Regions from separate parts of the Streptomyces sp. NPDC002779 genome, predicted to be linked through region 2. Evidence: riboswitches for the same ligand, from Rfam matches in the RefSeq annotation. Region 2 holds a riboswitch; each other region holds the start of a gene.
The links. A riboswitch is a leader RNA that binds a small molecule or an ion and turns the genes downstream of it on or off. The one in region 2 is predicted to bind cobalamin.
Positions count from the first base shown of each region.

Region 1: linked by a shared signal. The riboswitch ahead of ACFYW5_RS31010 ((2Fe-2S) ferredoxin domain-containing protein) and the one ahead of ACFYW5_RS22395 (cobalamin biosynthesis protein) in region 2 are both predicted to bind cobalamin.
Region 3: linked by a shared signal. The riboswitch ahead of ACFYW5_RS26260 (energy-coupling factor ABC transporter permease) and the one ahead of ACFYW5_RS22395 (cobalamin biosynthesis protein) in region 2 are both predicted to bind cobalamin.
Region 4: linked by a shared signal. The riboswitch ahead of ACFYW5_RS09240 (prenyltransferase/squalene oxidase repeat-containing protein) and the one ahead of ACFYW5_RS22395 (cobalamin biosynthesis protein) in region 2 are both predicted to bind cobalamin.

Region 1 covers NZ_JBIAQC010000014.1:99,893-107,400, forward strand. The annotation lists gene ACFYW5_RS30990 (MDR family MFS transporter) at 1-879, opposite strand, end outside; gene ACFYW5_RS30995 (ABC transporter permease subunit) at 876-2,732, opposite strand; gene ACFYW5_RS31000 (ABC transporter substrate-binding protein) at 2,765-4,273, opposite strand; gene ACFYW5_RS31005 (GNAT family N-acetyltransferase) at 4,363-4,899, opposite strand; cobalamin riboswitch at 4,906-5,105, shown strand; gene ACFYW5_RS31010 ((2Fe-2S) ferredoxin domain-containing protein) at 5,215-5,556, shown strand; gene ACFYW5_RS31015 (ABC transporter substrate-binding protein) at 5,612-6,601, shown strand; gene ACFYW5_RS31020 (FecCD family ABC transporter permease) at 6,607-7,508, shown strand, end outside.
Region 2 covers NZ_JBIAQC010000007.1:420,230-427,737, forward strand. The annotation lists gene cobN (cobaltochelatase subunit CobN) at 1-1,657, opposite strand, end outside; gene ACFYW5_RS22390 (cobyric acid synthase) at 1,654-3,165, opposite strand; gene ACFYW5_RS22395 (cobalamin biosynthesis protein) at 3,162-4,103, opposite strand; cobalamin riboswitch at 4,224-4,366, opposite strand; gene ACFYW5_RS22400 (hypothetical protein) at 4,573-4,794, opposite strand; gene ACFYW5_RS22405 (anion permease) at 4,826-6,058, opposite strand; gene ACFYW5_RS22410 (class II aldolase/adducin family protein) at 6,311-7,012, shown strand.
Region 3 covers NZ_JBIAQC010000010.1:2,556-10,063, forward strand. The annotation lists gene ACFYW5_RS26230 (carboxylesterase/lipase family protein) at 1-1,323, shown strand, start outside; gene ACFYW5_RS26235 (cupin domain-containing protein) at 1,324-1,830, opposite strand; gene ACFYW5_RS26240 (GNAT family N-acetyltransferase) at 1,939-2,478, opposite strand; gene ACFYW5_RS26245 (energy-coupling factor ABC transporter ATP-binding protein) at 2,538-3,380, opposite strand; gene cbiQ (cobalt ECF transporter T component CbiQ) at 3,377-4,126, opposite strand; gene ACFYW5_RS26255 (energy-coupling factor ABC transporter substrate-binding protein) at 4,133-4,495, opposite strand; gene ACFYW5_RS26260 (energy-coupling factor ABC transporter permease) at 4,492-5,199, opposite strand; cobalamin riboswitch at 5,229-5,412, opposite strand; gene ACFYW5_RS26265 (hypothetical protein) at 5,524-5,733, opposite strand; gene ACFYW5_RS26270 (LysR family transcriptional regulator) at 5,829-6,764, opposite strand; gene ACFYW5_RS26275 (RidA family protein) at 6,836-7,285, shown strand; tRNA gene ACFYW5_RS26280 (tRNA-Gly) at 7,328-7,397, shown strand.
Region 4 covers NZ_JBIAQC010000002.1:807,145-814,652, forward strand. The annotation lists gene ACFYW5_RS09230 (CbiQ family ECF transporter T component) at 1-1,105, opposite strand, end outside; gene ACFYW5_RS09235 (SCO2322 family protein) at 1,098-1,718, opposite strand; gene ACFYW5_RS09240 (prenyltransferase/squalene oxidase repeat-containing protein) at 1,715-2,923, opposite strand; cobalamin riboswitch at 3,036-3,197, opposite strand; gene ACFYW5_RS09245 (MBL fold metallo-hydrolase) at 3,222-4,247, opposite strand; gene ACFYW5_RS09250 (aldehyde dehydrogenase) at 4,366-5,823, shown strand; gene ACFYW5_RS09255 (ferredoxin) at 5,826-6,101, shown strand; partial or broken gene ACFYW5_RS09260 (transposase) at 6,113-6,271, shown strand; partial or broken gene ACFYW5_RS09265 (IS630 family transposase) at 6,478-6,600, shown strand; one part of gene ACFYW5_RS09270 (IS5 family transposase) at 7,242-7,508, shown strand, end outside.

The sequences.
Region 1 (7,508 bases), on a different contig from region 2:
GTCACCGGCCCAGCGGGTGAGGGGGAGTTGGGTGAAGACGACCAGGAGAGAGGAGAGGGCGAACAGCCAGGACAGGGCCGACTGCGAGCCCGTCGCACGCTGCACCTCGTCGGGCAGGGCGAGATAGAGCTGGTTGTAGGCGAGCAGGTAGGTGCCGTAGGCGCAACACAGGGCGAGGAAGCGGCGGTTGCGCAGCAGCGTGCGCAGCCCGCCCCGCCCCAGGGTGCGGATCCGGCCCGGTATGTGCTGCGGCATCAGCCGCACGTGCCCGGTGAGGACGAGTACGAAGACGCCGGCCCCGGCGAGGCAGGCGGTACGGAAGTCCACGGCGAGGAGCAGGGCGCCGAGCAGCGGTCCGACGAAGGCTCCCGCCTGTCCGGCGGCGGAGAACAGGGCCAGCACGCGGGTACGCGGGCCGTGGCCCTCCGCCTCCCACGCCACGGCCTGCCGGGCGACCTCCGACTCCACGGCCGGGGAGAACAGCGCGGCGGCGAATCCGATCAGCAGCACCGCTGCGATCACCGCCCAGGTCTGTTGCGCGTATCCGAGCCAGGCGAACCCGGCGATGCGCAGCAGGCACCCGGCGAGGACGACCGGGCGTACGCCGTAGCGGTCGACGAGCCAGCCGCCGACCACGAACAGGCCCTGCTGGCTGAAGGTGCGCAGTCCGAGGACGAAGCCGACCATCCAGCCCGCCATGCCGATGGCGGTGCCGAGGTGTGCGGCGAGGAACGGCAGGACGGCGTAGAAGCCGACGTTGAAGGCGAGTTGGGTCAGGATCAGCAGCCGCAGCAGTGGGGAGAGGTGCTTCCAGGTCCGCTCGCGCGGAGGCTTCGCGGCCGGACGGCGGGGGTGTGTGCGGGGGAGCAGGTTGGTCATGGGGTTTCTGTGGGGGAGGCGGATACGGCGATGAGGGGGGTGTCGGCACGCGGAGGCCGGGTGCTCGACGTGACCGAGGGGGCGGGAGGGTCAGGCCGGGAGCGCGGCGGGCGAGGCGGGTTGTGCCGGGACAGACGCACCCCGCCCGCCGCGGTCACGGCAAGTGCGCCGAGGAGGGCGAGGGCGGCGGCGGGGGCGAGGACGGCCCAGGGGGCGCGTTCGGCGTACGGCTGGTTCTCGGCGAGCAGCAGGCCCCACTCGGGGGAGGGTGGCTGGGAGCCGAGGCCGAGGAAGCCGAGGGCGGCGAGGCTCAGGGCGATGCCGGGCAGCCGGAGCAGGGCGTGGCGGACGACGGGTGGCAGGACGGCGGGGAGCAGTTCGTGCCGGAGCAGGTACCAGCGGCCGGCGCCGAGAGCGCGGGTGGCGGTCAGGTGGAGGGTGGCGCGCTCCTGTCGCAGGAGGGCGGAGAAGTGGGTGGCCAGCGGGGACCAGGCGACGACGGCGATGGCGAGGGCGGGTGTCCAGGGGCCGCTGCCCGCGATGCCGGTGACGAGAAGGGCGGCCAGTACCGGCGGTACGGCGTTGACGGTGTCGACCAGGGGTCCGGACAGGCGGGGCAGCAGGCCCAGCAGCATGCCGGTCAGCAGAGCGGCGGCGGCGACCGCGAGGGCGGTGCCGAGGGTGTCGAGTGCGCCGTGCGCGACGCGGGCGAGGACGTCACGGCCGAGCGCGTCGGTGCCGAAGGGGTGGGTGACGGAAGGGGATTGGAGTTTGGCGGTCGTGTCCAGGGCGAGCGGGTCGCGGGGCAGGCCGAGGCCGATGACGCCGGCGAGCAGCAGTGCGTAGACGACGGGTACGACGCGTGCGGCGGGCGGGGTGGGCCGGTGCAGGGAGTGCAGGGCGCCGTCGCGCAGTGCCGGCCCGATCAGCCGTCGCACGCCGAGCCGGGCCAGCACAGCCGCCGCTGCCGCGAGCGCGACGAGCGCGAGTGTGCCGGTCTGCAGGACGGGCAGGTCCTGGGCGAGCGCCGCGCGCAGGGTGAGCCGGCCGAGTCCCGGGATGTCGAAGATCTGCTCGACGGCGACCGAGCCGCCGGTCAGGCCGACCACGAACAGTCCCGCGTTGGGCAGCAGTCCCGGCGCACACCGGCGCAGTGCCTGCCGCGCGACGGAACCCGGCGGTATGCCGCGCGCGGCGGCGGCCAGCGCCCACGGTTCGGTGAACGCCGCGGGCAGCAGGTCGTCCAGCATCCGCCCGAGGACGGCTCCGGCGGGCAGGCCGAGGGCGAGCGAGGGCAGGATCATCCACTGGGGGCCGTACCAGCCGAGGGCGGGCAGCCAGCCCAGCTGTACGCCGACGACCGAGGCCAGCACAGAGGCGATGAGGAACTCCGGGAGCGCGGCCAGCACCGCCGATCCGGTACCGCCGGGGCCGCGGGTGCCGAGGCGGCGCCGCGAGCCGAGCCACAGGGTGCGGGCGCACACCGCCGCGACCGTGACCAGGGCGATGACGACGGCCCCCGCCATCAGCAGCAGGGAGGCGCCGAGGGCCTGCGTGGCGGCGGGCAGCACCTCGGTGTCCGACACCCAGGACCGGCCCGCGTCCCCGCGCAGCAGACCGCCCAGCCAGCGGCCGAGCAGTGCCACCGGGCCGTCGTCCAGGCCGAGTTCGTCCCGGATGGCCCGCAGCGTCTCGGGGGTGGGGTCGCGTTCCGCCGAGCGGGCCTTGAGCACGGTCAGCGCCGGGTCGGTGCGCGACAGCCACGGCAGCAGACCGATCGCGCACACCAGGGCACCCGTCAGAAGGGCCCGCCACAGCAGGGTGAGGCCGCCGCCCCGCGCGAGTGTGCGCAGGGCGGCGGCAAGGGGCCTACTGGCCAAGGGGTTCAGCGCCGGGTCCCGGTGCCGACGAACTGCCGCTCGTAGGGGTCGAGCAGCGCGCCCTGGACGGACGCACCGAGGCCGGTGACGACCTTCAGGTGCACCAGCGGGATCACCGCGTCGGTGCCGATGATCGCGGCCTCCGCCTTCATCGCGGCGTCCTGCCGTCTGCCCGGATCGGCCTCGGCCCGGGCCTTCTCGACCAGCCGGTCGACGTCCTTGTCGCACAGGAACGACAGGTTGTAGCTGCCGTCGCAGGTGAAGTCGCCGGCCAGGACGGTGACCGGGTCGCCGGTGTCGAGCATCATGTTGCGGGAGGCGACGGCGGCGTCGAACTTCTTCGCCAGCAGGTCGCTTTCGAGGCGTGCGTAGCTGCGCACCTCCAGCTTCACCGTGAACCCGGCCTTCTGGAGCTGCTGTTGGAGCACCTGGGCGGTCTCGGGCAGCTCGGCCCGGTCGTTGTAGGTGGCGATGGTGAGGGGCTTGCCGTCCGGGTCGGTGGCCTCGGCCCGGCCGGTCGGCTCGGTCCTCTTGCCCGCGGTCCAGGTCAGGGCGGGGCCGTAGATGCCCTGGGCGGGCTCGGCGTGCCCCTCGTACACGCCCTTGGCGACGGCGGAGGTGTCGATCGCCTCGCGCGCGGCGGCCCGCAGCCCCGCGTCCTCGAAGGCACCTCGCTGGGTGTTGAGGTACAGGCTGGTGTTCCGCGCGGTGTTGATCTCGTGGACGGTGTCCGCGTCCAGGGAGGCGACCTGCGCGACGGGCAGAGCCTCGGCGATGTCCACGTCCCCGGTGCGCAGCGCGTTGGCGCGGGCGGTGCCGTCCGAGACGAACTTCGCGTCGATGCCGGACGCCTGGGCGCGCCCGCCCCAGTAGTCGTCGTAGCGGTCCAGGGCGGCTGCCGTGTCCCCGGTGGTCCGGGTGAGTTCGAAGGGGCCGGTGGCGGTGCCGGCCGGGTTCACCTCGCCGTCCTTGCCGTACGCCTTGGGGGAGAACACCGCCAGGCTGGGGTTGGTCAGCCGCAGCGGCAGCACCGGGTCGGCCTCGCCCGTGCCGACCTTGACCTGGTCCTCCCCGACGGCCTCGGCGGTCAGCTTCACGCCGGAGATCGCGGTCGGCGCCGGGTCGGCAGCGGCGGCGTGGGTGAGGGCGGAGGCGACGGCCTTCGCGGTGACCTCACTGCCGTCCTGGAAGGTGGCGTCCCTCAGCGTGAACACCCAGCTTTTTCCGCCCTGTTGGCTGCTCCACGACTCGGCGAGCGCGGGGGCCGCGGTGCCGTTGGCGTCCAGCCGGGTCAGCCCTTCGCTCACACCGAGCCGGGACAGGATGAAGGAGTCCTGGCCGCCGTACGGCGAGTAATTCTCCGTCGGCTGGAAGGCGAACGCCACCCGCAGGCGCCCGGCCTCACCCGAGCCGGAGGAGTCCGAGGACGAGTCGTCGTCAGTGGAGGCGAAGCAGCCGGAGAGCACGGGGGCGAGCAGCAGGCCGGCTATGAGTCGACGGCGGGGAGATCTCATGGTCCTCGTTCTGTCTTTCCATAGGGCGGACGTTCCCCTACGGGTCGGTCGGCCGGCAACGACCAGCATCATATGAATATGATTTTCATTTAAGCAAGCGGGATCTCGAAGTGCACCACGCCGTTGCCGCCGCCGGGCAGGTCCTCCCTCTCGTCGCAGACGGCCTTGCCCAGCGTCCGCCACAGACCCATCGCGCCGGGGGAGTGCGGGTCGGTGTGCAGGTACACGGACCGGTAACCGCCGTCCGTCCGCGCGAAGTCCAGCAGCTCTGTCACCAGTTGCCGGGCCAGCCCGCGCCGCCGGTGCTCCGGGCGCGTGTACACGCGCCGCAGCTGCGCGGTCTCACCCGACGGGTACCGCTCGGCCAGCCACCGCGGGTTCGGCGGATGGACCGGCCCCCGCGCGTCGAGCGCGGCCGTCGCGGCCACCGTCCCGTCCTCCTCGTCGACGGCGACCAGCAGGGTGTGCCGGGGCGGGGCGACGTAGAACGACCCCGGATCGATGATGTCGGCGTGCCAGCGCGGCACGTAGCCGGTGCCGAAGTCGCGGTAGACGGTGTCGAGCATCACCGCCCGCGCCTCGTCGAGGTCGGCGGCCATGGCGGCCCTGATGCGATAGTTCTGCATCTGCGCATCATATGCAGGTAGCCCTGTGCGATGATGTCCGGCGACAAGGCGACGGCGGACGAGGAAGCCGGTGTGAATCCGGCGCGGTCCCGCCACTGTGATCGGCGAGCCAGTCCCGAACAGGCCACTGCCCCAAGCCGGGTGGGAAGGCCGGGACGCGCTTCGACCCGAGAGCCAGGAGACTCACGCGGTCGCCTCCTCGACGAACCCGGGGCGGATTTCCCCGGAGGAGGGTGGTTCGGCATGCCCGTGAGGCCGGCCGAGGAGGCGTACGGCAGCCCAGTGGGCGCAGTCGGTACAAGACCGGTAACTCCGGTGCCGTGCCGGGTCGTTGTGTGCCGGGACTGCTGCTGCGGCAGTCCCGAGGTGACCGGCGTCGATCACACCGCGCAGACCGCGCGCCTGGGCGAGGTCGCTCCCGTACGCGTCTCCGCCTGCCTGGATGTGTGCGATCAGGCCAACGTGATCGTCGTGCAGCCCTCCTCCGCCGGACGGACCGCCGGGGCGCGGCCGGTCCGGCTGGGCCTGGTCAACGACCCCGCCGCGACCGAGGACATCGCCGCCTGGGCGAGCGCGGGCGGCCTCGGCATCGCTGCCCGGCCCGAGATCCTCGACCTCTACGCCTTCACCCCGCCCCGGCGCCGCGCGGCCCGCTGAGACCGGCAGCCTGCGCGCCGACCGTCCGTAGCACCCGTACGAGAGGACCTTCCCCATGACGGGCAGACGTCTGCTGTCCCCCTTGCTGGCCACGGCCACCGCTGTGCTCATCACCAGTTGCGGTGCAAACGCCCAGGACAACGCCCGGGGCTCCGACGGACCGGCCGTGAAGGGATTCCCGGTCACCGTGTCCAACTGCGGGGTGACAACGACGTTTCAGCGCCCGCCGCAGCGCGCGGTGTCCTTGAACCAGCACGCGACCGAGGTGATGCTGGCGCTCGGGCTGGAGAAGTCGATGGTCGGCACGGGCTACCTCGACGACGCGATCCTCCCCGAGTACCGGGCCGCCTACGACAAGGTCAAGGTGCTGTCGGAGCAGTACCCGTCGTACGAGACGCTGTTGGCCGCCGAGCCCGACTTCGTCTACGGCGGCTGGGCCTCCACCTTCGACGAGAAGGAGGGCCGCTCCCGTGACGCCTTCACCCAGGCCGGCATCAACACCCGCCTCAACATCGAGGAATGCCCGGCCGGGCCGGTGACGATGACCGCGATGGACAAGGAGATCCGCGAGGTCGCCAAGGTCTTCGGCGTCCCCGAGCGGGCAGAACGGCAGATCGAACGGCTGCACACCACCCTGGAGGAGGTGGACAGCAAACTCGACGGAGCGGAGCCGGTAAAGCTGTTCGTCTACGACAGCGGCGACAAGAGCGCCTTCACCGCGGGCGGCGCGGGCATCGGCAACGACATGATCGAGCGCGCCGGAGGCGTCAACCTCTTCGCCGACCTCGACAAGCCGTTCGGTGACGTGTCGTTCGAGCAGGTGGCCGAGCGGGCGCCCGAGGTCATCGTCATCTACGACTACGGCGACCAGAGCGTGGCGAAGAAGAAGGAGTTCCTGCTCGCCAATCCGGCGCTGAAGGACGTGCCCGCCATCAAGAACCGGCGGTTCGCGGTGCTGCCGCTGTCCTCCACCGTCGTGGGCGTACGGGTGCCCGCGGCCGTTGCGTCGCTGGCCCGTCAGCTCCACCCGGACCGCTTCCGGTGACCGGCGTGAGCGAACCGGCCGCCGCCGGCACCGACGCCGTCGCAACGGGCAGGACGCCGGTAACCGCCGACACGGTCGGCAAGGGCTCTGCCAGGACCGGGACCGCGCAGGCCGTCACCGGCCGCCGCAGGCTCCCTTACTCCCTGGTGCTGGCCGGGCTCGCCGCCTTGGTGGCGGTGGCGGCGACGTTCGGGATCGCGGCCGGTTCGGTCACGATCCCGGCCGACGAGGTGTGGGGCATCCTGCTCCACCACCTGCACCCCGCCCTCGCCGATGAGACGTGGCCCCCGGTACGGGAGACGATCGTCACCGACGTCCGGCTGCCCCGCGTACTGCTGTGCGCGGTGGTGGGAGCCGGCCTGACGGTGGCGGGCATGGCGTTGCAGGCACTGGTCCGCAACCCGCTCGCCGACCCGATGCTGCTGGGAGTGTCGTCGGGCGCGAGCGTCGGCGCGGTCCTGGTCCTCGTCCTCAACGTCACGCTGTTCGGAGCCTTCTCGCTGCCGCTGGCGGCGTTCTGCGGCGCGCTGGCGGCCCTGGTCGCGGTGTACTTCCTGGCCCGCTCCGGCGGACGGATGACCACCGTACGGCTGGTCCTGGCGGGCGTGGCGATGGCGGAGGTGCTGTCGGCGGTGGCGAGTTTCCTCGTGGTCACCTCCAACGACCCCCACAAGACGCAGTCGGCGATGCGCTGGATGCTCGGCGGACTGGCCGGTACCACCTGGACGATCGTGTGGATCCCGGCCGCCGTGGTCCTGATCGGTACGGCCGTCCTGCTCGGGGTGAGCCGTCCGCTGAACCTGCTGCTCGCCGGTGAAGAGGCCGCAGCCGCCCTCGGCCTGGACGTCCACCGCTTCCGTGCCGCACTGTTCACCCTGGTCGCGTTGATGATCGGCACGATCGTCGC
Region 2 (7,508 bases):
TGGCCTGGGTGCCCTCGCCGGGGTCATTGACGATGAAGGGGTAGACGAGGGGGAGTTCACCGAGTACGGCGTCCGGCGCGCAGCCTCCGCTCAGCCCGAGCCCCTTGCCCGGCAGCCACTCCATCGTGCCGTGCTTGCCCATGTGGACGATCGCGTCGGCGCCGAACGAGTTCTCCAGCCAGCGGTAGGCCGCCATGTAGTGGTGGGACGGCGGCATGTCCGGGTCGTGGTAGATCGCGATCGGGTTCTCGCCGAAGCCGCGCGGCGGCTGGATCATGACCACGACGTTCCCGAACTGCAGGGAGGCGAGCACGATGTCGTCCCCGTCGACGTACAGCGAGCCCGGCGGCTCGCCCCACGCCTCCAGCATGGCGTCCCTGAGCTGCGGGTCGAGCCGGTCGAACCACGCCCGGTAGTCCGCCAGCGGCACTCGCGCGGGCGCGGAGGCCAGCTGCTCCTCGGTCAGCCACTCGACGTCATGGCCGCCGGCCTCGATGAGCCGGTGGATCAACTCGTCGCCCTCGGACGGGTATTCCGTCACCCCGTACCCGGCTTCCTTCAGCGCGTCCAGGACCCGCACCGCCGAGACGGGCGTGTCGAGACCGACCGCGTTGCCGACCCGGGAGTGCTTGGTCGGGTAGGCCGTGAAGACGAGCGCCAGCTTCTTCTCGGCGTTCGGCTTGTGCCGCAACCGGGCGTGCCGTACGGCGATTCCGGCGACGCGCGCGGCCCGCTCGGGGTCGGCGACGTACACCGGGACGTCGTCGGGGCCCTGCTCCTTGAAGGAGAACGGCACGGTGATCAGCCGGCCGTCGAACTCCGGGATCGCGACCTGCATGGCCGCGTCCATGGGGGAGAGGGCGGCGTCGGACTCGTCCCAGGCCCGGCGCGAGGAGGTCAGGCAGAGCCCTTGCAGCACGGGGATGTCGAGGTCGGCGAGGGCTCCGATGTCCCACGCCTCCTCGTCGCCGCCGGCCGATGCCTGGGAGGCGTGTGTGCCGCCGGCGGCGAGGACCGTGGCGACGAGGGCGTCGGCCCGGCCGAGGATCTCGTACAGCCCCGCGTCCGCGCCGCGCAGGGAACCGCAGTACACCGGAAGGGCGTTGGCGCCGCGGGCCTCGATGGCGTCGCAGAGCGTGTCCACGAACGCGGTATTGCCGCTGAGCTCATGGGCCCGGTAGAAGAGCACGCCGACGGTCGGGCGGCCGCTCTCCTGCGTGCGGGAGCCATGGACGCCGTACTCCGGCATCTGCTGCGGCTCCAGGAAACCCTCGCCGGTCAGCAGCACGGTGTCGGAGAGGAACCGGGCGAGTTCGGTGAGGTTGGCGGAGCCGCCCTCGACGAGGTACCGCAGCGCCTCGGCGACCACACCGGCGGGCACCGACGACTCGGCCATCAACTCGGCGTCCGGGACGCTCTCTCCGCCCAGCAGCACCGTCGGGATGCCGGACGCCTTCAGCGCGGCGAGCCCGTCCTCCCAGGCGCGCTTGCCGCCGAGCAGCCGGACGACGGCGATGTCGGCGCCCGCGATGAGCGCGGGCAGTTCCGCGGCGACGTCCACGCGGGTCGGGTTGCCGATCCGGTAGGAGGCGCCGGACGCGGCCCTGGCCGCCAGCAGATCCGTGTCGGCGGTCGACAACAACAACACTGTGCTCATGCGGGCGCTCCCGGTGGAATGAAAGGCAGTCCTTGCGGCGCGCCCGACTCGATGAGCCGCCAGAGCGCGTCGGTGTCCGCGTGCTGTTCGATCAGATCGCCCAGCCGGTCCAGCTGTTCCTCGCGCAGCGCGGCGAAGGAGGTGTCGGGGGCCGGTACGAAGCGGCGACCCGCGGCGGCCGCCACCTCCCGCAGGAACGCCCGGCGGAAACCGTCCGACTCCAGCGATCCGTGCCAGTGCGTGCCCCAGGTCTGCCCGACCCGGCAGCCGTCTAGGAAGGGCTCGCCGCCCGCGACGGAAGCGACCCCGTGGTGGATCTCGTACCCCTCGACCCGCTCGCCGAGGGCTTCCCCCACCGGCCGGGTGAGGGTCTTCTCGCGCGCGAACCGCACCCGTACGGGCAGGACGCCGAGCCCTTCGACGCGGCCCCTGCGGCTCTCCACGTCGTCCTCGATGTGCTCGCCGAGCACCTGGAAGCCGCCGCAGATGCCGAGCACGGGCCGCTGTTCGGCGGCCCTGCGCACGAGGGCGTCGGCGAGCCCCCGCGCGCGCAGCCACTCCAGCGCCTTCACCGTGCCCCGGGTCCCGGGGACCACGACGAGGTCGGCGTCGGCCAGTTCCTCCGGCCGGTCCACGAACCGCACGACGACACCCGGCTCGGCGGCCAGCGCGTCGACGTCGGTGAAGTTGGACATGAGCGGGACCGCGCAGACGGCCACCCGCAGCACGTCCGCGCCGACGGGCGGGGCGACCACGGACTCCCGCACGGTCCCGCGCAGGGAGACGCGCAGTCCGTCCTCCTCGTCGATGCCGAGCCCGTGCCGGAAGGGCAGGACGCCGTACGTGCGGCGCCCGGTGAGGTCGTGCAGCATGTCGAGGCCGGGTTCCAGCAGCGAGACGTCACCGCGGAACTTGTTGACCAGGAACCCGGCGACGAGTTCCTGGTCCTCCCGGGAGAGGAGCGCCACCGTCCCGAAGAAGGAGGCGAAGACGCCCCCGCGGTCGATGTCACCCACCACCAGCACGGGCAGCCCGGCGCGGCGCGCGACGCCCATGTTGACGATGTCGGTGCGCCGCAGATTGATCTCGGCCGGCGAACCGGCCCCCTCGCAGATCACGGCGTCATACGTGCCCCGCAGCTCGGCGAGGCAGTCGAGCACGGTCCCGAGGAGCTGCTGCTGCCGCCCGCCGTGATAGCCGCGCGCGCTCAACTCGCCCACCGGCTTGCCCATGAGCACGACCTGACTGCTCTGCTCGCCGCCCGGCTTGAGCAGCACCGGGTTCATCAGCGCGGTCGGTTCGACGCGGCAGGCCTGCGCCTGCATGGCCTGCGCCCGGCCGATCTCGGCGCCCTCGCGGGTGACGAAGGAGTTCAGCGACATGTTCTGCGCCTTGAAGGGCGCGACCTTCACCCCCTGCCGGACCAGCCAGCGGCAGATCCCGGCGGTGACGACACTCTTGCCGGCGTCGGAGGTGGTACCGGCGACCAGGAGACCTCCGCCGTTCATGACCGCCTCCCCGCCACGACGCGGCGCGCGACGACGCTGACCGCCAGCGCCAGCCAGCTCACCCGCCGGGACAGCCGTACGGCCCGTTCGATGTCCCCGACCTCCACAGCACGCCCTTCCCCGTTCAGCACCGGCCGGTGCTCGATCCGTCCGCCGTACGACAAGGTCCCCCCGAGCCGCACCCCCAGCGCCCCCGCGAACGACGCCTCCACGGGCCCGGCGTTGGGGCTCGGATGCCGCGCCGCGTCAGCCCGCCAGGCCCGCACCGCACCCCGGGGATCGCCTCCGGCGACGGCGGCGAGTACGGCGGTCAGCCGCGCCCCGGGCCACCCGGCGACGTCGTCGAGGCGGGCGGAGGCCCAGCCGTAGCGCCGGTAACGGGGCGACTTGTGGCCGACCATGGCGTCGAGGGTGTTCACCGCCCGGAACCCGAGGAGCCCCGGCACCGAGCCCACGGCCCCCCACACCAGTGCTCCCACGACGGCGTCGGAGGTGTTCTCGGCGACGGACTCCACCACCGCCCGCGCGATCCCGTCGGCGTCCAGCGCCTGCGGATCCCGCCCGCACAGATGCGGCAGCCGCGCCCGCGCCGCCTCGACGTCCCCCGCCCGCAGCGCTCGCCCGACGGTCCGGGCCTCCCGCCCGAGCGAAGTCCCCCCGACCACCGCCCAGGTGGCGGCAGCGGTCAGCGCGACGGAAGCGGCGGGGGAGCGGCGTACCGCACGGGAGGCGAGCGCACCCACGGCGACGGCGCCACCGGCGCACACGGCGGTGTGCAGCGCGCCCCGGCCCCGGTCGTCCCGCCACAGCCGCCGTTCCACGGCGCTCGCGGCCCGCCCGAACACGGCGACCGGATGCCCGCGGCGGGGATCGCCGAGGATCAGGTCACCGAGGAGGCCGGCGGCGGCGCCGTACGCGAAGACGCGATCGGCCCGCATCGGCTCAGCCGGCCGACGGGTCGGCCGGAACCCCGGCGTCGGGGGTCGTGCATCTCGGAGCCTGTGTCAGACGGCAGCCGCGCATGGCGATATGTCCTCACTCAGGGTGTCCACGCCCTGGTTCGACTAGACCGGCGGTGAGAGTTCCTGGCTCCCGGGGCTTCCTACCCCGGTGACAGTGGCGGGACCGCGCCGGAATCGCACCGGCTTCCTCTCCTGCCGCCGTAAATGGCTCCGGCAGTCCACCACGGGCCCGGAACAGCCGTCAACTTGCTGTTGACCTGCGAGAGGAGAGTGTGCTGAGGCCCACACCGGGTCCGGCCGGGCGGGGTTGGCCCCTGGGGTCACCCGCCCCCGGCCGACTGCCCGCAAGTGCCTTGCGCGACCGCGCGCGTACGCGAAAGCGCCCTGCCCCGAACACCCCGTAAGGGGCACCGGAACAGGGCGCGAGCCCGTCGCGCGAGGCGCGTCAGACCACGATCAGATAGATCCCGTACGCCACAGCCGCCGCGCACGCCGCGAAACACGCGTACGCGCCGGTGACCGCCAGTCCCGCGGAGCCCCCCTGCTCCGCGGCCCGCTCGCGCCGCGTCAGACCCGCGATGCCGAGGGTGAACAGGGCCACCAGGGCCACGGTGACCACGAGGCTGACGCCGAAGACGGAGCCGAGAGCCGCCCAGTCGATCTTCATGATGCTGCTTCCTTGAGTATCCGGTCGGGGGTCAGACGCGGGCCGACGGCGTCGGGCCCCCGGCCGGGGCCGGGATCGTCGCCGCGAGCTCCTCGGTCACCGGGCCGGCGGGCGGCGGCGTGACGGCCGCCATCGCCGTGGTCACGACACCCGCGGGCTCCTCGGTCTCGTTGACGTTGGTGTGGTCGACGATCTCGCGGCGGGACACCTTCCAGATGGCCGCGCTGGAGCCGACCAGGAACACCGCCACGACCGCCGTGCCCCAGGGGCCGAAGTTCGTGACCCACTCGGCCAGCGCACCGACGAGCGCCGCGGCCGGCAGCGTCAGGCCCCACGCGACGAACATCCGCGTCGCCGTGGACCAGCGGACGACGCCGCCCTTGCGGCCGAGGCCCGCGCCCATCACCGCACCGGAGACGGAGTGCGTGGTGGAGAGGGAGAAACCGAGGTGGGAGGAGGCCAGGATGACCGTCGCCGCGCTGGTCTGGGCGGCGAAGCCCTGCTGCGGCTGGAGGTCGGTCAGGCCCTTGCCCATGGTGCGGATGATCCGCCAGCCACCGAGGTAGGTGCCGAGCGCGATGGCCACGCCCGCGGAGAGGATGACCCACATCGGCGGGTCCGAGTCGGGCGCCAGGGTGCCGCCGGCGACGAGGGCGAGGGTGATGATGCCCATCGTCTTCTGCGCGTCGTTGGTGCCGTGGGCGAGGGAGACCAGGCCGGCGGAGGCGATCTGGCCGGCGCGGTAGCCCTTCTCGGAGGACTGGCTGCCGTCGGCCTTCTTGCCCAGGGAGTACATCAGCTTCGTCGCGAGCATCGCCGCGAGGCCCGCGACCAGCGGGGCGGCGATCGCCGGGATGAGGACCTTGGTGACGAGCACGTCGCCGTGGACCGCGCCGACGCCCGCCGAGGCGATGGTCGCGCCGATCAGGCCGCCCATGAGGGCGTGCGAGGAGCTGGAGGGCAGACCGACCAGCCAGGTCAGCAGATTCCAGAGGATCGCCCCGACCAGCGCGGCGAAGATGACCTCGGGACGGATGCCGGTCTCGTCCACGAGACCTTTGGAGATCGTGTTGGCGACCTCCACGGAGAGGAACGCGCCGACAAGGTTCAGCACGGCGGACATGGCCACCGCGACCTTGGGCTTGAGGGCACCGGTCGAGATGGTCGTGGCCATCGCATTGGCGGTGTCGTGAAAACCGTTCGTGAAATCGAACGCGAGTGCGGTTATTACCACAATCGCGAGGATCAGCGAGAAGTTTTCCATTTACCCAGGCAATCGTTCGAGGTCATTGGCTGGACGAACGTAAGTAACCTGAGTGAACGGAAGGTGAACTGGGGTGAGCTACGGGGTGTCTGAACAAGGCGTTCCGTCTTGCGTCGGTTCCATGCGGCTCCGCAGGCTTCAGGCGCCCCAAGGGCCGGGAGCCCCGGGCGACCTTCCGGAGCGGGCTCAGGGGCCGTGAAAGAGATCCTGGTCACCCCTGAAGCCGGGCGCGTCGGCTGGCAGGATCGCCGCATGGCTGAGCAGCGAGAGAACCGGCGGGGCGCGGGGGAGTCATGGCCGGAGGGCGTGGGCCCCGAGGAGGCGCGCGCGTGGCAGGAACTGGTCGCGACGGCCCGCCGGACCGTGTCCGACGGTCTGGTGGTGGGCACGTCCGGGAACGTCTCGGTACGCGTCGGTGACACGGTCCTGGTCACCCCCACGGGGGTGCCGTACGACCGGCTCACGCCCGAGGACGTGACGGGCGTCGACCTGTCCGGGCGCCGGGTCCTCGGAAAGCTGCGGCCCACGAGCGAGCTGCCCATGCATCTCGCCGTCTACGGCGCCACCGGCGCCCGCGCGATCGTCCACACACACGCCGTGCACGCCACGGCCGTCTCGACGCTGGTCCAGGAGGTCCCGGCGATCCACTACATCACCGCGGACCTCGGCGGCCCCGTCCGGGTCGCCCCGTATGCGACGTACGGCACCGAGGAACTGGCCGAGAACATGCTCCGGGCCCTGACCGACCGCACCGCCTGCCTCCTGCAGAACCACGGCACCCTGGCCTACGGCGCCACCCTGACCCAGGCCTACGACCGCACGGCCCAGCTGGAGTGGATGTGCCGAGTCTGGCTCACGGCGTCCTCGATACCGGGCCTGTCCCCCTCCCTGCTGTCCGCCGAACAACTGACGGAGGTGAGGGAGAGGCTGCGGGGCTACGGCCAGCAGTCCTGACCCGGCGGCCCTCGGGCCCGCGCGCTACCCCGCTGGCGGTGCCGGGGGTCCTCCGCCTCGCGCGTCCGCTGTTCCGTTGTCCGAGAGGCATGTCGTCCGTCCCGCTGACCGCCGCCTGCGCCCACCGTCCCGCTGGCGGTGGCGCGTGCGCGTCGCCCTGCTGGCGTGGCCCGGTCCGGTGTCCCGTCGGCCGTGAGGCATGTCGTCCGTTCCGCTGGCCGGCGCCCGCGTCCACCGTCCCGCTGGCGGTGACCCGCGTCGGCCCTCCCGCCGGCGGTGACGCGCGCCCGCCGCCCCGCTGGCGTGACGCCGGTCCGCCGTCCCGCTGACCGGCGCCTGTGTCCTCCGTCCGCTGGTAGTTACGCGCGTCCGCCGCCCTGCTGGCGTAGCGCGGGTCCGCAGTCCCGTTGGCCGTGACGCATGTCCGCCGTTCCGCCGACCGGTGCCTGCATCCGCCGTCCCGCTGGCGGTGACGCGCGCTCGCCGACCCGCTGGC
Region 3 (7,508 bases), on a different contig from region 2:
GAGCCCTTCGGCCCCGAGGACAGGACTGTGGGCGGCGCCGCCACCGGAGACGACTGGCTGACCGTCAACGTCTGGACGCCGGACGCGGACAAGGCGGCCCGCCGACCGGTGATGGTCTGGATCTACGGCGGCGCCTACAAGTTGGGCTCCGCCGACGACCCCGCCTACGACGGCGGACGCCTCTCGCGCGACGGTGACTTGGTCGTCGTCACCTTCAACTACCGGGTCGGCATAGAGGGGTTCGCCAGGATCGGGGGCGCCCCCGCCAACCGTGGCCTGCTCGACCAGGTCGCGGCACTGGAGTGGGTGCGCGAGAACATCGGCGCTTTCGGCGGCGACCCCGACCGGGTCACCGTCTTCGGGGAGTCGGCCGGCGCCGGGTCGATCGCCGCGCTGATGGCCATGGACCGGACGCGGGGCCTGTTCCGGCGGGCCATCGCCCAGAGCGTGCCCGGCACGTTCTTCTCGGACGAGCTGGCCGTGGACATCGCCGGGGCGCTCGCCGGGCAGCTGGGGCTGCGGCCCACGGTGGCCGACCTGGCCGGCGTGGACCCGCGCAAGCTGCCCGAGGCGGGGGCGGCGCTGGGCGGCCGGATGCGTGAGTACGCAGACCGCTGGGGCGCGGTCGCCCACACCTCGACGCCGTACTCGCCGGTCGTCGACGGCGAGGTCCTGACCCGCACCCCGTGGGAGGCGCTGGCGGGCGGTGCCGCCCGGGACGTGGACCTGATCGCCGGGCACACCCGGGACGAGTACCGGCTGTTCCTCCTGCTCCGCGGTCTGCTCGGCCGGGTGGACGACACCCTCGCGGCCACCGCCCTGCGCCTGTTCGGGCCGACCCCGGACGCCGGCCGGACCTACCGCGCCGCCTTCCCGGACGCCTCGGCCGAGCGTCTCTTCGAACTCGTCCTCTCCGACTGGCTGTTCCGCATGCCCACACTGCACCTGGCCGATGCGCAGGCGGCAGGCGGCGGACGCGCCCACGTCTACGAGCTGACCTGGCCGGCCCCCGCGGGCGGCGGTGCCCTGGGCGCCTGCCACGGCCTGGACATCCCCCTCACCTTCGGCGTCTACGACGGCATCGCCGCCCTGCTGATCGGCCCCGAGCCCTCCCACGGGACCGAGGCGCTGTCCGCCCGCATCCGCTCCGCCTGGACCGCCTTCGCCACCGAAGGAGACCCCGGCTGGCCCGCCTACGACACCGAACGGCGTCTCGTCCAGCTCCTCGACACCGAACCCACGGTCACCGCCTACCCGGAGGAAGCGTCCCGCCGCCTGTGGGAAGGGCACACCTTCACGCCCCTGCCGCTGACGACCGCGTGACTACTGGAAGTCCTCGACGAAGTAACTGTCATGGCGGATGCGGAACCGCTTGAGTTCTTCGCCGCCGCGCTGTGCCATCTCCGCGACCTGTTCGAAGTACTCCTCGCGCGGGGCGCCGGGGGAGAAGAGCATGAGCATGGACGTCGGCTCGTCGGTCGCGTTCTTGAAGGCGTGCAGACCGCCGGCCGGCACGTACAGGAAGTCGCCCGCGCGGCCGGTGACCCACTTCTCGCCGTTGTAGAGCTCCAGTTCGCCCGAGAGGACGTAGAAGGACTCCGAGATGGTCTTGTGGAAGTGCGTCTTCGCCCCGGCGGACCGTGGCGCCAACTCCGCCTTGTACAAGCCGAATTCGCCGCCGGTCGACACGCTGGTGACGAGGTAGTGCGTCGAGCCGCCGGGCGAGGAGATGTCCGGCGGGGTGTCGGCCGGGCGGAAGACGGCGTTCACCTCGCCCTTGTCGCCGTGGTAGCGGGTCTGCGGGTACTGGAGGACTTCCGGGTACGACATGATGAACTCCTTCTGGCAGGTCTCCACCCGCAGGATGGCTCCCGCCCGGAGAGAGCGGCATCGGGCGTACGGATGATCTTGAGGTGCGTGGAACGAGGGCCGAAAGTCCTAGGCCCGGACGGGCGGCCTCTTGCGGTACACCACGTTCGGACGCAGGGGCCCTGCCGGTGCCGTGAGATCGTCGAAGTCGTGCTCGGGGACGCGGGTCATGCCGATGCGGCGCATCACCGCCTGCGAACGGAAGTTGGTGGCCGTGGTCACCGCGAAGATCTCCGGCAGACCGAGGGTGTCGAAGCCGTACGCCAGGACCGCCCTGGCGGACTCGGTCGCGTACCCCTGCCCCCAGGCCGGACGGGCGAGCCGCCAGCCGATCTCCACCCCGTCGAAGGGGGTGTCGTCCTCCACCTCGTCCAGGCCCGCGAAGCCGATGAACTCACCCGTGGCCCGCACCTCCACCGCCCACCAGCCATGACCTCGCCGGTCGAACTCGGCCAGGAAGCGCGCCACGGAGGCGTCGCTCTGCTCGCGGGTCAGCGCCGCGCCCAGATGCTCCCGCACGGCGGGATCGGCGTTCATCGCCGCCCACGGTTCCAGGTCGGAGTCCCGCCAGCGGCGCAGGAGGAGGTGATCGGTACGCAGTTCAGCCATGCCGCCCAGCCAACGTGAGCCGGACGCGCACGGCAATCCCTTTTCCTCGCCGGGGTACGTCAGCCGTCGGCCGGGATCGAAGCGATCAGCGCGGTGAGTTCGTCTGGGGTACGGGGACCTGGCACACCATCGCCCAACAACCCGCGCTCCCGCAGTAGTTGCGCCGCTGCCACCCCCCACGGCAACCGCAGCCCCGCTGCCCGCAGCAGATCCGTGCGGGCCAGCATCTCCGGCGCGGGCCCTGTGCGGACGCCCCCCGGAGTGAGCATCGCCGCGTCATCGGCCCAGCGCAGCGCGAGATCGACGTCATGGGTGGCCATGACCACCGTCGTACCGCTCGCCCGCAGCCGTTCCAGCGTGGCGAGCAGCCGTTCCTGCCCGTCCGGATCGAGCCCGGCGGTCGGCTCGTCGAGGATCAGCACCCGTGGCCGCATCGCCACCGCGCCCGCGATGGCCGTCCGCTTGCGCTGACCGTAGGAGAGCAGATGGGTCGGCCGATCGGCCAACGCCGTGATGTCCAGCGCCGCCAGCGCCTCCTCGACCCGCCCGCGCACCTCGGTGTCGGTGAGCCCGAGATTGAGCGGCCCGAAGGACACGTCCTGCCCGACGGACGCCGCGAACAGCTGATCGTCCGGATCCTGCACTACCAACTGCACGGTGGTCCGCAGCCGGGTCAGCCCCTTGCGGTCGTACGAGACCGGCTTCCCCTCGACGGTCAACCGGCCCGTGCGCGGCCGCAGTCCGCCGCTCAGCAGCCGCATCAGCGTGGTCTTGCCGCTGCCGTTGCGTCCGAGCAGGGCCAGCGCCCGCCCCTCGCACACCTCGAAGTCCAGCCCGTCGAGCACGACCGGCCCTTCCTCGTAGGCGTAGGACGCGCCCTGGAGGGCGACCAACTCGCTCATGACAGGGGGCCTTCCAGTACGAGGGTGAGGGCGGCCAGCGCGACGAGGAGCGCGCAGCTCGCGGCCGTGAAACGGGCGGAGACGCGGGCCTCGGGCACCAGTACGCGCAGCGTGCCGTCGTAGCCGCGTCCGGCGAGCCCGGACTGCAGCCGCACGGCCCGCTCGAAGGCCCGCACGAAGGCGGTGGCCCCGAGCCCGCCCAGGGACCGCCAGGTCGCGGCCCGCGTGGTGTGCCCGAGCCGCGCGGCCTGCGCCTCCCGGACCCGGCGCATCGAGTCCAGCAGCAGGAAACTCATCCGGTACGTCACCAGCGCCACGTCGACCACGGCCGCCGGTATCCCGGCCTTCACCAGCCGGGGCAGCAGATCCGACATCGGCGTGGTGAACGCGAACAGCAGCACGCCCAGGGAGGCCGCCGAGGTGCGCAGCAGCAACTCCCCGGCGCGCAGCGCACCGTCGTCGGCGAGGGAGACGAACCCCTGCGGCCCGCCCACCTGGACGAGCAGCGTGGCCGCACCGGTCACACAGAAACCCAGCGGCACCCGGTAGGCGCGCCACAGCTTCCGGCCCGGCACACCCGCCGGACCGAGCAGGACGATCAGGGACGTCACAAGGACCAGGGCGGCGCCCGGCCACGGCGGCAGGGAGATCGCGAGCACGGTCAGGCCGAGCCCGAGCACGGCCTTGTCCACGGGATGGCGCCGGCGCCAGCGACTGCTGTGCGCCGCCGCGTCGATCGGCAGCACCGGGGATCAGACCCCTTCGCGGTCGGACTCCCCGGCACCCCGCGCGCCCACGGCATCCCGTTCCAGCGCCCGCTGTTCACCCTGCTTGCGGCCGCGCCGCAGGCCGAAGTAGTAGCACAGGACGCCCGCGCCGAGCGCTGCCTGGAGGGCGAACAGCGCCGACTCGATCTCCCCGGAGGGAGGTTCGTACAGGGGCGAGAACCAGGGTTCGTAGTCCGGGTCGATCTCGGTGATGGCCGTCTCCGCCTCGGCGTCGGCGCCGGTGAAGGGCTCCTCTTTGTGGTCGCCGAGACCGAGGACGAGCGGCATCACCGCGAGCAGCGCCACGGCCAGCAGGAGCAGCAGGTTGATCTTCGTGTTGCGGCTCATCGGGCCACCGCCTCGCTCGACTCGGTCCGGGCCCGCTTGCCGTCGGTCAGGAGCACGCCGAGCCGGGTCAGTTCCCCCTTGCTGGACTGCACCAGCAGCCGCATCACGAGCACGGTGAGAAGTCCCTCGCTCACCGCGAGCGGGATCTGCGTGACGGCGAAGATGGAGCCGAACTTGCCGAGCGCGCCCAGGAACCCGCTGCTCGGGTCGGGGAACGCGAGCGCCAGCTGAACGCTGGTGACGCAGTAGGTGGACAGGTCGGCGACGAACGCGCCGCAGAACACGGCGCCCATCAGCGGCACGTCGTAGCGCCGTAGCAGCTTGTAGACGGCGTATCCGGCCCAGGGCCCGACGATCGCCATGGAGAAGACGTTGGCGCCGAGGGTGGTCAGGCCGCCGTGCGCGAGCAGCAGCGCCTGGAAGAGCAGGGTGATGGTGCCCAGGACCGCCATGATCGGCGGCCGGAAGAGGATGGCGCCCAGGCCGGTGCCGGTGGGGTGGGAGCAGCTTCCGGTCACGGAGGGCAGTTTGAGAGCGGACAGGACGAAGGTGAAGGCACCGGAGGCGCCGAGGAGCAGGGTGCTCTCCGGGTGTTCCCTGACCTCACGGGTGAGTGACCGGACTCCGTGGACGACGAACGGCGCGGACGCGACGCCCCAGGCGACGGCGTGCGCCGGAGGCAGAAATCCCTCGGCTATGTGCATGGCTCAGCAGACCCTCTCCAGCACCTCGTGGATGGTTGACGCGCCTTGGCCGGTCTCCTGGCTGACGGGTGACACCGCCCGTACTCCGCCTTCCCGGGTCCGAGGACCCAGTGGCTGCCCGCGAGGGCCGGAGCCGGACTTCCCGATCACAGTGGCGAGGGCCGCACCGGCATCACACCGGATTTCCCGTTCACCAAGGCGTGGTGACAGTAGTGCCTGATCAGGTCGGCTGACAAGCGCTCCCCAGGGGCGCAAGGACGGCGCACGCCCGCACACGCGCCGGGGCGCGCACCGGCGGCGCCCGGTTCCCGGGCGGGCGGGGGGTCAGTCCCAGCTGTAGCCGTCCCCGAAGTTGAGGGTGTGCTCCAGCACGTCCTCCAGCGGGTCGTTGATCTCGACGGTGTTGACCACGGTGACCACGGGCGCGTTGTTGGAGACATGCACGCCGGGGGCGTCGTGGGCGGCGGCGTCACCGGCGGCGGCGAGAACCGCGGCGGTCAGGGCGGCGGGGACGAGAGTGACGCGTACGCGCATGGCTGCTCTCCTTCGGCATCGGGGCCCACACCGTGTAAGAACCCGATCGGGAGGTACCGCGCACCCCCGCCTCGAAGTCAACCAGACCGGGCAATTCACCTGGAAGAGGCTGGCGTCCGGCGGTGCGGGCTCTCGCGGACCGGCCCGCTGACCGTCTCCAGCAGGTGGGTCACCAGTGGGTTCTCGTCGCCCTTCCGCCAGGCGACGGCGACGCGCGTGCGCGCGGTGCCGGGCCCGACCCCGCGGAAAGCGACGCCCTTCAGCCGCATACGGCGAATACCGGCCGGGGCGAGGGAGACCCCCAGACCGGTCTCGACGAGCGCGCACACGGTCTGCCACTCCACGGCGTGCTGAACGACATGAGGGGTGAAGCCCGCCGCGGTGCACAGGCCGGTGATCCGGTCGTGCAGAAGCGGTCCGGCCTCGCGGGGAAGCAGCACGAAGGGTGAGCCCGCCAACTGCGCCGGACGCACCGTGCGTTGGGCGGCCAGGGGGTGGGCGGACGGCAGCACGGCGACGAAGGGTTCGGTGAGCACCGTCCGGAACGCCAGCTCCGGGTCGGTGTCATCGGGCTCCCGCAGCAGGCCGATGTCGAGGCTCCCGTCGTGCAGGGCGGCGATCTGCGGGGTGGTGGTCATCTCGCGGATGTCCAGGTGCACGGCGGGGAACCGCTGCCGGAAGTCGCGGAGCAGGCGGGGCAGGACGGTCAGGGCGAGGGAGGCGGCGAAACCGATGCGCAGCCGGCCGGCCCGGCCCGCGCCGACGGCCCGGGCGGCGGCCAGTGCGTCCGCGAGGTCGCCGAGGGCGCGCCGGGCGGCCGGCAGCAGCTCGTGTCCGGCGGGGGTGAGGGTGACGCGGCCGGGCTCCCGGCGGAACAACGGATGGCCGACCTTCTCCTCCAGGCGACGGATCTGCTGGCTCAACGGCGGCTGCGCGATGCCCAGGCGGGCGGCCGCGTGACCGAAGTGGAGTTCCTCGGCCAGTACGACGAAGGCGTGCAGCTGGGGGAGCGGCAGTTCGGGTCGGTCCATACGCCTAGAGATATCAGCTCGCGCCGATGGTCGTATTAGACGTATTCCTGCTGGTCACCTAGCGTCGGCGCATGACAGAGCGACGTGCGATCCTCAGCGGCTCCACCTTCGAGGAGCAGATCGGCTACGCCCGCGCCGTGGTGGACGGCGACCGGGTGCATGTGTCCGGGACGACCGGCTTCGACTACGCCACCATGACGATCTCGGACGACGTGGTGGAACAGGCCGAACAGTGCCTGCGCACCATCGAAGCCGCCCTGGCGGAAGCGCGGTGCACCTTCGCCGACGTGGTGCGGGTGCGCTACCTGCTGCCCGACCGCGCGGACTTCGAGCCGTGCTGGCCGGCCCTGCGCCGCCGCTTCGGTGACGTCCGCCCGGCCGCCACGATGCTGATGTGCGGCCCGGCCGACCCTCGGATGAAGATCGAGATCGAGGTGTACGCGCGGCGCGGGGCCGGAAAGCCGCGCGACGCGCCGGGAGGTGTCCCGGTGACGGGCGCGGCATCCCGGAATGCTGTATAGTCGATCTTGAGCGGTCCGCCGGGAGCCCGGCGCTCCGGTTCTGCGTTGGTGGTCCAAGGAAAGACGCCCCGCTTCCTGCGGGGAGATGCAGGTGCAAGGCCTGCCCGGCGCTCAGATATGTGGCCCGTCCCGAACATCGGGGCGGGCCACATGCGTTGTCCGGCGCATGCTCCGTCCGGGCGTCCGGCGTACGTCTGTTGGTTGATCCGAGGCTCACCCCCTC
Region 4 (7,508 bases), on a different contig from region 2:
GGCCGAGGAGGATCGCCGCGGCGGGCCAGAGGGGCAGGGTGGGGGCGGTCAGGGGGATCACGCCGGGCTCCAGCGCCGCGGGGTCCCGGGCCTCGGCCAGGAACATGAGCGCGGCGACCGCCGTCCCGGACGCCGTCACCAGCCAGGCCCGCGCGCCCCAGGGGTCGGGGCGGTAGCGGGTGCGGGTGACTCGGCGGCCGCCCAGGCGCAGGCCGACGAGGGCGGTGGTGAGCCCGGCGAGGAGGACGGGGAGGCCGTAGGTGCCGCCCTCCGGCGTCAGGACGCCGTAGGTCCCGGCGCAGACGCCGAGCAGGCCGCCGAGTGTGAGGGCGGTGGTGGTACGGCGTACGGCGGGCGGGACGTCGGCGGTACGGCCGTATCCGCGGGCGTCCATCGCGGCGGCGAGGGCGACCGAGCGTTCCAGGGCGCCCTCCAGGACGGGCAGGCCCACTTGGAGCAGGCCCCTGATTCCCTTGTCCTGGCGGCCTCTCAGGCGGCGGGCGGCCCGTAGGCGCTGGACGTCCGCGATGAGGTTCGGGGCGAAGGTGAGCGCCACGACCACCGCGACGCCCATCTCGTACAGGGCACCCGGGAGGCATTTGAGGAGGCGGGTGGGGTTGGCGAGGGCGTTCGCCGCGCCCACGCAGATGAGGAGGGTGGCCAGCCGCAGGGCGTCGTAGAGGGCGAAGACGATGCCCTCCGCGTGGACCCGGCCGCCCAGGCGGATGCCCTGCGCCCAGTCGGGGAGGGGGATCTCGGGGAGGGTGACCAGGGTGTGGGTGCCGGGGATGGGGGAGCCGAGGACGACGGCGAAGGCGAGGCGGATGAGGATGACGGCGAGGGCGAGCTTGACGAAGGCGTTGTAGGAGCGGGACCAGGGGGTGTTCTGGCGGCAGGTCACGACGACGTAGGCGGACGTGGCTATGAGGAGGGTGAGGAGGAGGGGGTTGGTGGTACGGGTCGCGGCGGTGCCGAGGGCTAGGGACCAGAGCCACCAGGCACCGGGGTGGAGGGGGACGCGGGGCGTGGGCCTGGGCGGGGTGGGTTCGCCCACCGGCGCATGCTGGGTGCCGCTGCGCCCCGAACGGCTGGGCGCCTTACCCATGCCCGCGTCGGCGTGCCTGCCAGATTGCCGCCGCTCCCAGGGTCGCCACGCCCGCTACGCCCGCCCACAGGCCCACGGACGGGCCGTCCGTCTGCTCCGTGCTCTCGGGCGCCGACTTCGCCACCTTCTCGCCGCAACCCGCGCTCGGGTAGCCCGCGATGGCGCACAGCAGGGCGTTGGAGTCGTAGCGGAGCGGCTTGGCGACCGAGGCCAGCGCATCCGCCGTGGTGGCGTCCTCGCCGACCCGCGCGCAGGCCGTGCGGAGCTTCGGCGGGGTATCTCCCGAGGGGGACTCCGTCTTGGTGCCGAAGTCGATCACCAGGGCCACCCGCTTCTCGCCGTCCCGGGCCGGTGTCCGCGCGCAGATCGCCCCGAAGGACGCCGTGCCGCGCGGGGTCGCCGCGTCCGACGAGTCCTCGCTCAGGGTGAAGCGGAACCCCTGGACGTCGCCGTCCGAGGGGACCGTCGTGGACGGGCCCAGGGTGGCGTACGTCCAGGACGAACCGTCGCGGTCCCAGAAGGACCAGTAGCGGTACCCGGCGGCCTGCGCCGAGGGGGCCGCGGCCCACAGGGCGAGCACGGCCAGCAGCAGTGCGCAGGCCCGGCGTGTCACAGCTGCTGCCCCTTGTTGCGGCCGGTGAACAGGAAGCCGACGCCGATGCCCGCGACCAGGCCCACGCCGATGATCCACCAGACGCTGACGCCGTCCTCGTCGTCCTCCGCCTTCTCGGCGGCCTTCGCGGTGGCCTGCGTCCTCGGCTCGGGGCCGGTGGCGTTGAGCTGCTTCACCAGGTCCGTGCCGCCGAAGGCACGCGGGTCCGCCCCGGCCGCCTCGGCCGCGAGGATCAGCTGAGCGTAGGCGGCGGGGCCGTTCTGCTTCGCCCAGTCCGCGGAGTTCTTCTCCAGCCAGGTCAGCGGCTTCTCCGCCGCCTTCGGGCCGGCCGTCACGGCGAGCGCGACGACCGCGTCGGCCGTGTTGCCGTAGTCGGGCTGGTCCTCGGCACCGGCGAGGGCGGACATCAGGTGGCTGTCCTTCTTCATCGCCTCGGCGAGGTAGGAGGCGCCGTTGGCGGCGACCCGGTCGGGCTCGGTGGCGTCGGCGCAGCGCAGGTCGGTGTCGTCGGCCGCCTTCGCCGACTCCATGCTCATGCCCTTCAGGCCGAGCACGGCCGCCGCGGTCGCGTCCGCGTTGGCGGTGAGCTTGCCCTTCTTGTCGGGCTGGTAGGCGAACGCGCCGCCGTCCTCGCAGGGCAGCGCCAGCTCGCGCAGGGCGTCGTAGGGGGACTTGCCGCCCTTGACCGTGGTGTCGGGTTCCTGGCCCACGGCGTTGAGGGCGCCGATGACGACGGACGTGGAGTTGGCGTCGCTCGGGCCGCCGGGGGTGTAGCCCCAGCCGCCGTCCTTGTTCTGCACGCTCTTGAGCCAGGTGACCGCCTTGAGGGCGACGTCCATGTGGTCGCCGTCACCGGCCAGGGCAAGGGCCTGGGCCGCGGCGGCCGTGCTGTTGGTGTCGACCATGACCTTGGCGTCGCAGGCCTTGGCGGGCTCGGCGCGGAAGGGGGCGAAGGCGCCGTTCGCGCACTGCTGGCCGAGCAGCCAGTCGACGGCCTTGGCGGCGGGCCGCACATCCGACTTGTGCTGGGCGATCAGGGCCAGCGACTGGCGCCAGACGCCGTCGTACGTCGGATCGGCGGTGCCGTACAGACCGGAGGGGATCGCCACGGACGGCGACGGTGACGGGGACGCGGCCATGACGGGCGTGGCCGTGCCGATCACGGCGGTGGCGGCCAGGACCGCGGCGCTGCGGCGGACGTTCATGATCGGCGGGTGCCTCTCCCTGGGGGGAGCCGGGCAGCACGGGACGACCCCGGGCGGCTCGGCTCCGCAGACCTCGACGGTGCCGTGCGGCGGCGGGCTGCCGACGCACGTGAGCCGTTTCACGTACCCGTGCGGGGCAGTCCGGCTCGCAGCTTCTTCGGCTTCTTCGTCTTCTGAAGGCTTCTTCGGCTGCTCACGGTTGCGGGTCAGCGCCGGAATTGCACCGGCTTCCCCCCGTACGGGTGTGATGACGACGCGGCCACTCTACCGGCCCGTACATCCGGCTCTTACGGAACCCTCACACGGCCCGGTACGTCACCGGCTCGCTCCCCGTCACCGTCTCCGCCCTGCCCAGCTTCACCAGTCGGCGCAGGTGGGACTCGGCCTCCGAGACCGCGATGGTGCGTGAGCCGTAGGGGATCTGCTCCCAGGGGCGGTTCCATTCCATGCGCTCGGCGAGCTGCCAGGCGGTGAGGGGTTCCCGGAGGAGGGTGAGGAGGCCGGTGAGGCGCGTCTCGTGGTGGGTGAGCAGCTCCCGCACGCGGGCCTCCGCGCCGGTGAAGGGGTGCTGGTGGGCCGGGAGGATCTCGGCGGGGGCCAGTCGGGCGACGCGTTCCAGGGAGTCCAGGTAGTCGCCGAGGGGGTCGGTGACGGTGGTGTCGTCGGGGTCCTCGTACAGGCCGATGTGCGGGGTGATCTCCGGCAGGACGTGGTCGCCGGAGAACAGGCGCCCGTGGCCGGGGAGTTGCTCGGGGTGCTCCTCCTCCAGGTGCAGGCAGACGTGGCCCGGGGTGTGGCCCGGGGTCCAGATCGCGCGCAGCCGGCGGCCGGGGAGGTCGAGGAGTTCGCCCGGGACGATCTCGCGGTCCGGGAGGGCGGGGGAGAGGCCGGGCAGGGCACGGCGGCGGGCGCAGCGCAGCGGGGCCACATGCTCCTCGGGGGCGCCTGCCGCGGTGAGCTTCGCCGCCATGTACGCGAACCAGCGCTCGGGTTCGGCCGAGCGGGCGCGGCGCACGATCGCCGTGTCCGCCTCGTGCATCGCGATCCAGGCGCCGGAGGCCTCGCGCACGGCGCCGGACAGGCCGTGGTGGTCGGGGTGGTGGTGGGTGACGACCACGCCGTGGACCTCACCGACGGACGTACCGCAGGCCGTCAGGCCCTCGGCGAGGGTGTCCCAGGAGGCCGGGTCGTCCCAGCCCGTGTCGATCAGCACGGGCCCGCGGTCGGTGTCGACGACGTAGACGAGGGTGTGGCCGAGCGGGTTGTCCGGGATGGGGACCTGGAGGGAGCGAACGCCCCCGCCGTGATCGTGGGTTCTCGTCATCTGCCCCTCCGCGTCGCGGTCATTGCCCACTATAACTAGAACTGGTATCAGTTCTGAGGCAGCGTCAGAAACAGTGCAGCGTCAGAAACAGTGCTCAGCTCCGCAGGAGGCGTCGGCCATGACCGAGCTCGTGGAACACGGACAGCTGTTCATCGGCGGGGAGTTGACCGATCCCCTCGGCAAGGACTTCATCGAGGTCGTCTCACCGCACACGGAAGAGGTCATCGGGCGGGTGCCGCACGCGTCCACCGCCGACGTGGACCGGGCCGTCGCCGTCGCCCGCAGGGCCTTCGACGAAGGGCCCTGGCCGCGGATGTCCCTGGAGGAGCGGATCGAGGTCGTCACCCGGATCAAGGACGCCTTCGCCGTGCGGCACGAGGAGATCGCCCGGGTCATCTCCTCGGAGAACGGCTCCCCTTACTCCTGGAGCGTCCTCGCGCAGGCGCTCGGCGCGATGATGGTGTGGGACTCCGCCATCACCGTCGCGCGCAACTTCACCTACGAGGAACACCGCGACGGCGTCCTCGGCAAGATCCTCGTGCGGCGCGAGCCGGTCGGGGTCGTGGCGGCCGTAGTGCCCTGGAACGTCCCGCAGTTCGTCGCCGCCGCCAAGCTCGGCCCCGCCCTGCTCACCGGCTGCACGGTGGTGCTCAAGCCGTCCCCCGAGACGCCGCTCGACGCCTGTCTGCTCGCCGAGATCACCCAGGAGGCCGGGCTGCCGGAGGGGGTCCTGTCCATCCTCCCCGCCGACCGCGAGGTCAGCGAGTACCTCGTCGGGCACCCCGGCGTCGACAAGGTCTCCTTCACCGGCTCGGTCGCCGCGGGCAAGCGCGTGATGGAGGTGGCCGCGCGGAACCTGACGCGGGTGACCCTGGAGTTGGGCGGCAAGTCGGCGGCGGTCGTGCTGCCGGACGCGGACGTCGACACCGCGGTGGCCGGCATCGTCCCGGCGGCCTGGATGAACAACGGCCAGGCCTGCGTCGCCCAGACCCGCATCCTGCTGCCCCGCTCCCGCTACGACGAGTTCGCCGAGGCCCTCGCCGCCGCCGCGAACGCCCTCGTCGTCGGCGACCCCCTCGACCCCGCGACGCAGGTCGGCCCGCTCGTCGCCAAGCGCCAGCAGCGCCGCAACCTCGACTACATCCGCATCGGCCAGGAGGAGGGCGCCAAGATCCTCACCGGCGGCGGGCGCCCGCCGGGCCTGGACCGGGGCTGGTACGTCGAGCCGACGCTCTTCGGCGACGTCGACAACTCCATGCGGATCGCGCGGGAGGAGATCTTCGGGCCGGTGATCTGCCTGCTGCCCTACGGCGACGAGGCCGAGGCGGTGAGAATCGCCAACGACTCCGAGTACGGGCTCAGCGGCAGCGTCTGGACGGCCGACGTCGAGCGCGGCATCGAGGTCGCCCGCCGGGTCCGTACCGGCACCTACTCCGTCAACACCTTCAGCCTCGACATGCTTGGCCCGTTCGGCGGCTACAAGAACTCCGGTCTGGGGCGGGAGTTCGGGCCCGAGGGGTACGGCGAGTACCTGGAGCACAAGATGATCCACCTCCCCGCGGGCTGGGAGGCGTAGGGATGGGGGCACCTCCCGCGCGAGCGGAGCCGGGCGTGGGGGCGGGAGACCGCTGGCATGTCGAGGTCGACCGGTCCGTGTGCATCGGCTCGGCCCAGTGCGTCCACCGCGCCCCCGACGCGTTCCGGCTCGACACCGCCCGCCAGTCCCACCCGTGCGAGCCGGAGACGGACGCCCACGAGGAGGTGCTGGCGGCGGCGGAGATGTGCCCGGTGGAGGCGATCGTGATCACGCTGCTGGGCAGCGGGGAGCCGGTGTTTCCGCCGGAGGACCAGTAGGGCTTGGCCAGGTTCATTCGGACGCCGCACGAACCATGCCGCACACCCTGCGGACGCTCGGGCCGACCGACGAGATCACTGCCGAACTGACCGTGCTGGTGGGCTTCGACCAGGACCTGGCGGCTGCAGCAACCCGCACCGCCGACCGCATATGCGGCCTGCTCACCCGAACGGCCTCGGTGACGTAGCGGTAGGCCGTCGTGGGCCCCAGGCCGCACCTTGCTGCGAGTTGGGCGCCCGACGGGTACACGAACACAGGATGCCTCTGGTGGAGACAGTTCTCTCGGTCGAAAAGCCGTCTACCAGGGGCTTCATCATGCTCTCAGCCCAACGGCCATGCGTCAGCAGCAGGTTGGAAAAGGTGCCCATGCACAGCAGGCCCCGTGACCAGGCCCAACCCGCCGCCGAGACCCGCAGGTTCCTCCACCGCCGCCAACGGCAGCCGCACATCGGCCGCGGCTACTTCGGCGGCCCACACGTCCGCTACACCCTCGATTAGAACCCTTTGGGTTCTAATCAATATCGTTGACTATTTCATCTACTTGACCTTTGACGGGCAACTGCCATCAGGATCCCTATCACCACAAAAAGCGTCAGCTTCTTGGCTGGGCTCATCTGCATACTCCCCGCGTCTATACGTGTGGCCCCCGGTTGGCGAGAACGCGAACCGGGGCCTTAGCCGGAGAGCGTGTTGCGGCTTGCCGCCATGACCGCCTGAGTGCGCAGGTCCGCGTCGGCCTGCGGTGGCTCATGGCCTACTTCGCTTAGCTGCGCTCACGGCCAAGGACACTGCAGCGAGAGCGGTGCCAGCTACTCCCACGTACGTCCACACCGACCCGTCCGCAGAGATAAGCAGTACGATCGGCAACCACCGCACAGAAGGCAGCCGTGATCCATTGCGACTTTTGCAAGTTGGGGCTTCCGCTCGGCCTTGGACTCATCCTTCTTCTCCCTGGACGTGTGTGTCTATTCGATCGTCGGTACCTTTGTGATGCCCCAGGCTGCAGCTGCTGCGATTCCGGAGCCTGCGCACACACCTGCTGCTGCAGCCGCTCCAGTCAGCCAGTCGGACGCCGCGGCCTTCTCTTCCTTAGAGGTCGTCTCAATTGGCGAGGTCGGTAGCCTGGGTTCGTGCTGATCGTGGAACGCTTGGTGCCGGACGAGTTGTACGACCTCTTCCAGCGGGTGGTGCCGCCCGCCCCGATCCGGCCGCAAGGTGGAGGCCGACGACGGCACGGCGACCGTGAGGTCCTTGCAGCCATCATCTTCGTTGCCACGACAGGCTGTACCTGGCGGCAGTTACCGCCGGTCTTCGGCCCGTCGGGGCCAACGGCCCACCGGCGCTTCACCGAGTGGACAGCTGCCCGGGTCTGGGCGAAGCTGCACCGCCTCATCCTCGATGAGCTG